Regions from separate parts of the Amycolatopsis sp. NPDC104775 genome, predicted to be linked through region 2. Evidence: riboswitches for the same ligand, from Rfam matches in the RefSeq annotation. Region 2 holds a riboswitch; each other region holds the start of a gene.

What was found. A riboswitch is a leader RNA that binds a small molecule or an ion and turns the genes downstream of it on or off. The one in region 2 is predicted to bind cobalamin.
Region 1: it holds a riboswitch for cobalamin, as region 2 does, so the genes downstream of both, ACZ63D_RS02450 (CbtB domain-containing protein) here and ACZ63D_RS38420 (hypothetical protein) in region 2, are expected to answer to the same signal.
Region 3: it holds a riboswitch for cobalamin, as region 2 does, so the genes downstream of both, metE (5-methyltetrahydropteroyltriglutamate--homocysteine S-methyltransferase) here and ACZ63D_RS38420 (hypothetical protein) in region 2, are expected to answer to the same signal.

What each region holds. Positions count from the first base shown of each region.
Region 1 is NZ_JBVJOE010000001.1:597,291-599,544, forward strand. Features, by position in the region: gene ACZ63D_RS02445 (CbtA family protein) at 1-824, opposite strand, end outside; gene ACZ63D_RS02450 (CbtB domain-containing protein) at 850-1,059, opposite strand; adenosylcobalamin (AdoCbl) riboswitch at 1,102-1,186, opposite strand; gene ACZ63D_RS02455 (GMC family oxidoreductase) at 1,592-2,254, shown strand, end outside.
Region 2 is NZ_JBVJOE010000013.1:41,732-43,985, forward strand. Features, by position in the region: gene ACZ63D_RS38415 (CbiQ family ECF transporter T component) at 1-761, opposite strand, end outside; gene ACZ63D_RS38420 (hypothetical protein) at 748-1,398, opposite strand; cobalamin riboswitch at 1,416-1,541, opposite strand; gene ACZ63D_RS38425 (Gfo/Idh/MocA family protein) at 1,588-2,254, shown strand, end outside.
Region 3 is NZ_JBVJOE010000001.1:1,310,222-1,312,475, forward strand. Features, by position in the region: gene ACZ63D_RS05715 (hypothetical protein) at 1-94, opposite strand, end outside; cobalamin riboswitch at 673-892, shown strand; gene metE (5-methyltetrahydropteroyltriglutamate--homocysteine S-methyltransferase) at 983-2,254, shown strand, end outside.

The DNA of each region.
Region 1 (2,254 bases), on a different contig from region 2:
GCCGCGCGCCCGCGGCCCAGCACGCGTTCGGCGAGCGGGCCGAACACCAGCGCGATGGTCGTCCACAGGATGACCTGCGCCAGCACCGAGTAGAGCCGGAAGCCGACGAGCGTGTCGGCCGGGAACCCGGGATAGACGATCTGCCCGTCGGGGGCTTTGAGCGGCAGCGGGGTTTCGCTGGCCTGCGGACCGTATTCGGCGACGTTGGCAGCCAGCGAGCCCAATGACGGCAGCAGCGCCATCAACAGCGCCGACAGCACCACGAACCCGGCGCCCGCGACGAGCGTCGCGTTCCAGTTGCCCAGCTTCGGCGCGAGCCGTTTGCCCGCGACGACGGCCGCGACCAGGAAGACCACCGACGCGACGACCATCGTCAGGTACAGCCCGGTGCGCGCGCCGATGGTCGCCTCGTGCCCGATCGCCGGCGGATTGGCCGGGTATTTCAGGAACGGGACGAGGTACAGCGACAGGAACCCGGCCCCGGCCACGAGCACCGCCAGCACCCGCGCGCGGATCCGGCCGACGCGGCCCAGCAGCACCGTGTAGGTCACCGCGAACAGCAGGCCCATCGCGACCCCGAAGAGCACCATGCCGAGCCCGATGCCGAGGTTGCCCTGCACCGCCCGGCTGAAAATCTCGTGCCCCTCGTGCTCGGTCGGCACACCAGCGGCCTTGTCGAGCGCCATTTGCGCCTCGTCGCGGCCGGATTCGTAGTCGATCGCCGCCTGAGTGAGCGGTTCGGCGAAGATCCGGGCGAAGACGAACGCCAGCAATCCGCCCAGCGCTCCGGCGAGGAGGCCGCGCAGAATCAGCTTGTTCTGCATTGTTCGGTTGTCCGTTCCGGGCGCGTCAGTGGCAGGGGAAGCCGAGGAAGTGCCGCGCGTCGTGGACGAACTCGTGCACGTGGGTGTCGCTGCCGAAAATCGAGACCGCGCCCTGGTCGACGCCGATGAAGTAGTACAGCAGCAGCGCGCCGAGGATGGTGGCGCCGAGCAGCAAAGCGGCTTTCGACACGGGCAGAACGACCGGGGTGGACCGGTCGGCCGGAATGGTGGCCATGGCTCTCCTTCGGGATGACGCGTCCCTTGCGGGTGGACCTGACGACGGCTCCTCGACCTGACTCGCCCGGGATGGGCACACAGTGGCGCGACCGTGCCGGATTCTCACCGGCTTCGGGAAGCCGTCGCGCGAGCAGCACGGTACGGCGGTGTCCGGCCGGTCGTCAATCGCCCGAGGGTCCGAGGTGTCCGCTATCTCCCGGTTTGCGCGGCCGGTGTGCCCGGGGTCGCACCGAACGGAGCAAGGCCGTTCACGCGGGGTCGCGGTAGAAGGCCAGGTGCTCGGGGCACAGGCCCTCCGAAGTGTCGCAGCGGAGCAGGCCAACTCCGACCTCGCCCGGATCGAGTTGGCCGAACATCGCTTTCGGGGCGCGGAAGTCCGCGCCGGTTTTCGTGTGCGGCTCCGGGAGATCGCCCTCCGGCCGGTCCGATCAGGTTCGCGCGCGAGGCGTTGCGCGTCCGGCGGGAAAGCTATACCGTTCCTGAACTAGAACAGGTTACAGTTTCGGTGGTGCGCGGGACGAGGAGCGGACATGGCAGCCAGGGTGGCCCGGAGCAACGAAGCCGACTACGTGGTCGTCGGGTCGGGCAGCTCGGGAGCTGCCGTCGCTGGACGGCTCGCGGAGTCCGGGGCCAGCGTGATCGTGCTCGAAGCGGGCAAGAGCGACGAGCAGCTGCTGTTGCGCAAGCCGGGGCTGGTGGCCCCGTTGCACGCGGTGCCCCAGCTGAAAAAACTGAGCGACTGGGGGTTCTACTCGGTCCCGCAGAAACATGTTCTCGATCGGCGCATGCCGGTGCCGCGCGGGAAGGTGCTCGGCGGCTCCAGTTCGGTCAACGGGATGGTCTACGTCCGCGGCAACCGGGCGAATTTCGACGACTGGGCGGCCGAGGGCAACACCGGCTGGGACGCCGACAGCGTCAACGCCGCGTACAAGCGCATGGAGGACTTCGAGGACGGCGAGAACGCCTTCCGCGGCGCGGGCGGGCCGATCAAGATCACCCGCAACAAGATTCCGCAGGAAGGCACGCTGCAGTTCCTCGACGCGACGGCCGACGCGATCGGCTGCGACATCATCGACGACTACAACGGCGAGTCCCAAGAGGGCGTCAGCCGGATGCAGCAGAACGCCGCCGACGGCCTGCGCTACAGCGCCTCGCGCGGCTACCTGCACCACCTCGCACCGCGGACGCTTGAG
Region 2 (2,254 bases):
CCGTCGAGCACGCCGTAGACCCCGACTGCGACGCCGACCAGGCCGGCCAGCACGCAGACCGCGATCAGCATCCGGACGCGGGGCGCGAGGTAACCGCGCCGTCCGTAGCCGCGGGAATCCATGGCCGCCGCGAGCTGCAGCGACCGGTCCATGGCGTCGGCCAGCACCGGCACGAAAATCCCCTTCACGAACCGCAGGCCGCGAGTCTTGCCGGCCCGCAGCCGACGCGCGCGGCGCACCCGCTGCACGCTCTCGACCAGCTGCGGCGCGACGGAAAGCGCGACGGTGACCGCCGTCCCCACCTCATACAGCGCCCCGGGAACGGCCTTGAGCAGGCGTTTCGGGTTCGCCAGCGCGTTCGCGGCACCAATGCAGAGCACGATCGTGGCCAGCCGAAGTCCGTCGTACAGCCCGCCGAGCAGTTCCTCGGCCGAAGTCGGGCCGAGCAGCTGGATGCCGGCGGCGACACTCGGCAGCTGGATGGCTGGCAGCGTGAACAGGACGTGGCCGCCGTCCTCGCCGCCGATCAAGATCCGGAACAGCACGCGCGACGCCAGGATCACTCCGGCGATCCAGGCGTACATCCGGAACGCCAGCGCCCATGGCGCGTCGCCGCGGCGGAGCACCACCACGAACCCGGCCACCGCGATCACCAGAGCGAGCAGAACCGGGTTCGTGGTCCGGCTCGCGGCGACGGCGAGCGCGAGCGCCCACACCCACCACGCGCCGGGATGGAGCGCTCGCGGGCTACTCCGCGGCACGCCTGCGGCGCACCGCGACGACCGTCCCGGCCACCACGAGCAGCACGACGACCACGATGCCGAGCACCAGGCCCCACGGGAAACCACTGTCCGAAGTGGACGCCGGGGCTGAGGCGGGCGCGCTGGCCTTGCGCACCGGCTCGGTGCGCGGCGGCGGATATTCGGCGTAGGACTTGCCGATCGCGAACGACCAGCCCTCGAACGCACCGGCCGGCGGCTTCCAGCTCTGCGCGCCGACCTGCGCCGACTCCCATTTCCCGCCGTTGGTGGCGGTCCAGAAGCTCCACGACGCCTTCTCCGGCGGCATGCCGGTGCAGGTCTGGTCGGCGGGTTTGCCTTCGATCTTGCACATCACCGCCAGGCCGTACTTGCCCGCTCCGGTGAGTTCGAATCCAGCGTTTTGCAGGGCGGTGACGCCGTTTTCCTGCTTGCCCAGGGCGCACCGGATCAGGGTTTCACCGCCGAGCCCCTGGAAGTCGACGATCACCGTGACGCCATTGTCGTCCTGGCAATAGCCGTCGGCGCCCTTGCCGGGCGTGGTGGCCGAAGCGGAGGAAGCCCCGCCGAGGCCGGTAGCGACGAGAAGAGCGCAGCCGGCGAGGACTCGCCCCCAGTGCCGCGCGTGCACGAACCGCATGTCAGATGTACCTCGCATCGATCGGACCACGACGGGCGATCCGGCTCGCGGCCCCTCGCGGGCCGCTCACGGTTGCGGGCCAGCGCCGGATTCTCACCGGCTTCCCCCGTTCGTGGCGAAGAACTTGTCGACGTTAACGCACCGCAGGCCCCGCCGGAAGCGACCGCGGACACACCTACACTTCCGGGCGTGGGACAGGACCAGCTGCGCGTCGGCCTCGTAGGAACCGGACCGTGGGCCACCACGGTGCACGCTCCCGGGCTCGCGGATCATCCAGGGACCGTGCTCAGCGCCGTGTGGAGCCGTCGGCCGGAAGCCGCCGCCGCGCTCGCGCAGGACTACGACGCCGTGCCCACCAGCGACCTGGACGAGCTGTTCGAGCAGGTCGACGCCCTCGCGTTCGCCGTGCCGCCGACCGTGCAGGCCGAACTGGCGACCCGGGCCGCGGAGGCGGGCAAGCACCTGATCCTGGAGAAACCGATCGCCCCAGACCTGGCCACGGCGCAGCGGCTCGCCGATGCCGTGTCGTCCGCTGGCGTCGCCTCGCTGGTGATGCTGACGTTGCGATTCGCCCAGCAGACGCGCGACTGGCTGGACGGCGTCACCGCCGCTGGCGGTTGGCGAGGAGGCACCGTGCGGTGGCTGTCCGGTGCCCTGCTCGCGGGCAAATACGCCACCTCCGCCTGGCGACAGGACCCGGCTGGCGGCGCGCTCGCCGACATCGGCCCGCACGCGTTCGATCTCTTGGACGCCGCCCTCGGCCCGATCACCAACGTCCTCGCCGCGCACCGTGGTCCCGAAGACCTGTGGCAACTGCTGCTTGAACACGAGGGTGGCATCACCAGCACCGCGACAC
Region 3 (2,254 bases), on a different contig from region 2:
CGCCGAATGCCCCGTTTCCTTCGGAAATACCGACAAGATCCCCATTCTGGCGAATCTCCCAGTTGGGGCTGCCGGGAACCCAGCTGAAGGTCACGTTCTCGCTGGCAAGCTCATGCGCGGACTTGATGTAGAACTCACGGTACGGAGCCCCTGGCCGCTGATCCGCCCAGTACCACAGAAACCCTTTCTCTCGCCCCGGGGGAACTGTACAGCGTACCTGCGGTCATTCCCGCTTCAACCCAGGTGTCCAGGTTGACTGACCGCGCTTGCCTGACTGACACCCGCCGCGAATGTTGTTTGGCCACCAACAACTCCGCACTTTGTCCCGCCTGTCGCACACAAGGAACCGCCGACTGGGTGACAACCCAGTCAACGGATACGCCCTGCGTGCGCAGCGGTTTCGAGCAGAGATGGAAAAATAAGCAGAAAATACGACCCGTCAGTGAGCAATGGCCAGGCGTCAACGGACAGTGCGCCAAAAACATCAGCCGCACCATGCTCGACGTCGGCGAGACGCCAGACAGCACAGGGCAACTCCCCCGTTCGTCTCGCACACGCCGGGTGCGATGTCACCGCCGGACAACGAGCACCTTCCAACGCTCCCCCTGCTCCGGCAAGCAGCACGATCCCTCCCGAACCCTGGGACACCCGCCTCCTGGCCCCGGACCCGGTAAGCTCACCCCCGCCACTGGTTCGCCAGCACGCACCCGCGTTCTGACGAGGCAACAGGGAACCCGGTGCGAATCCGGGACTGCCCCGCAGCGGTATGTGGGAACGAAAGCTGTCACCGCGAACGCGGTAAAGCACTGGGCGCCAGCCCGGGAAGCGACAGCCGGTAGGCACGAGCGATACGCCCACGAGTCCGAATACCTGCCAATGGCACGCACGCCGACGGCGTGCGTGAGTCCGGGCCTCGCGGGACAAGGCACGACCGAAGCACCGCGTTTCCGCGTGCCCGGACTCTTCCGGCGAGCACGTGAGGATGCATGCTGTGAACACGATCGGCACCACGATTCTCGGCTACCCCAGAATCGGCCCGGCCCGCGAACTCAAACGGGCACTCGAGGCCTACTGGTCGGGAAAGAGCCCTGAGGAAGAACTGCGAGCCACCGGACGACTCCTTCGCGAGCGAACCTGGACGACCCTCCGCGACCAAGGCCTCGATTCGATCCCGTCCAGCACTTTCTCCCTCTACGACCACGTACTGGACACCGCGGCGCTCTTCGGCGCACTGCCGGAACGCTTTACCCGGCTAGGCCTGTCGCCGCTGGACACCTACTTCGCCGCCGCGCGCGGGGTACCGGACGCGCCCGCACTCGAAATGACGAAGTGGTTCGACACGAACTACCACTACCTAGTCCCGGAATTGGGCCCGGACACCCGGTTTTCCCTCACCGGCACCGCATCGATCGACGAGGTCCGCGAGGCCCGCGCGCTCGGGATCACGCCGCGTCCGGTGCTCGTCGGACCGGTCACCTTTCTCCTGCTGGCCAAGCCGACCGTACCCGGGTTCGCGCCCCTGGAACTGCTCGACGAACTGCTGCCCGCCTACGCCGATTTGCTGGGCCAACTGGCCGACGAGGGCGTCGAATGGGTCCAGTTGGACGAACCAGCGTTCGCCGCGGACCGGACGACTCCGGAGTTCAACGCGCTCACCCGCGCCTATCACTGGCTGGCCAAGGAAAAACACCGCCCGAAGCTGCTGGCAGCCGGGTACTTCGGCGGGCTCGGCCGGGCGCTGGGCGTACTGGCCCGCTCCCCTGTCGAAGCGGTCGCAGTGGACCTGGTCACTGAAAAGTCCTTTGTAGACAAAGTAGTGGCGGAAGGCGCGTTGCGGGACAAGGAAGTCCTTGCCGGAGTCGTGGACGGCCGCAACGTCTGGCGCACGGATCCAGACCTCGCACTGGCCCGCGCGACCCAGCTGAAGGACACCGCGGCTCACGTGAGCATCTCGACGTCGTGCTCGCTGCTGCACGTGCCCTACGACGTGGCAGCAGAGACAGATCTCGACCCGCGCCTGAAAACCTGGCTCGCCTTCGCACAGCAGAAGGTGGACGAGGTCGTCCTGCTCGGCCGGGCACTCCGCGGCGAGGACGTGGATCTCGGCCCCGCGCGGGCCGCGGTCGCCGATCGGGCCGGGGCCGCGGAGGTGAACGACGCCGACGTCCGGGCTCGTGTCGCGGCGCTCCGCCCGGAGGACACCGTCCGCGCCCCGTACGCGGAACGTGCTGCGGCGCAACAAAAATCCCTGAAC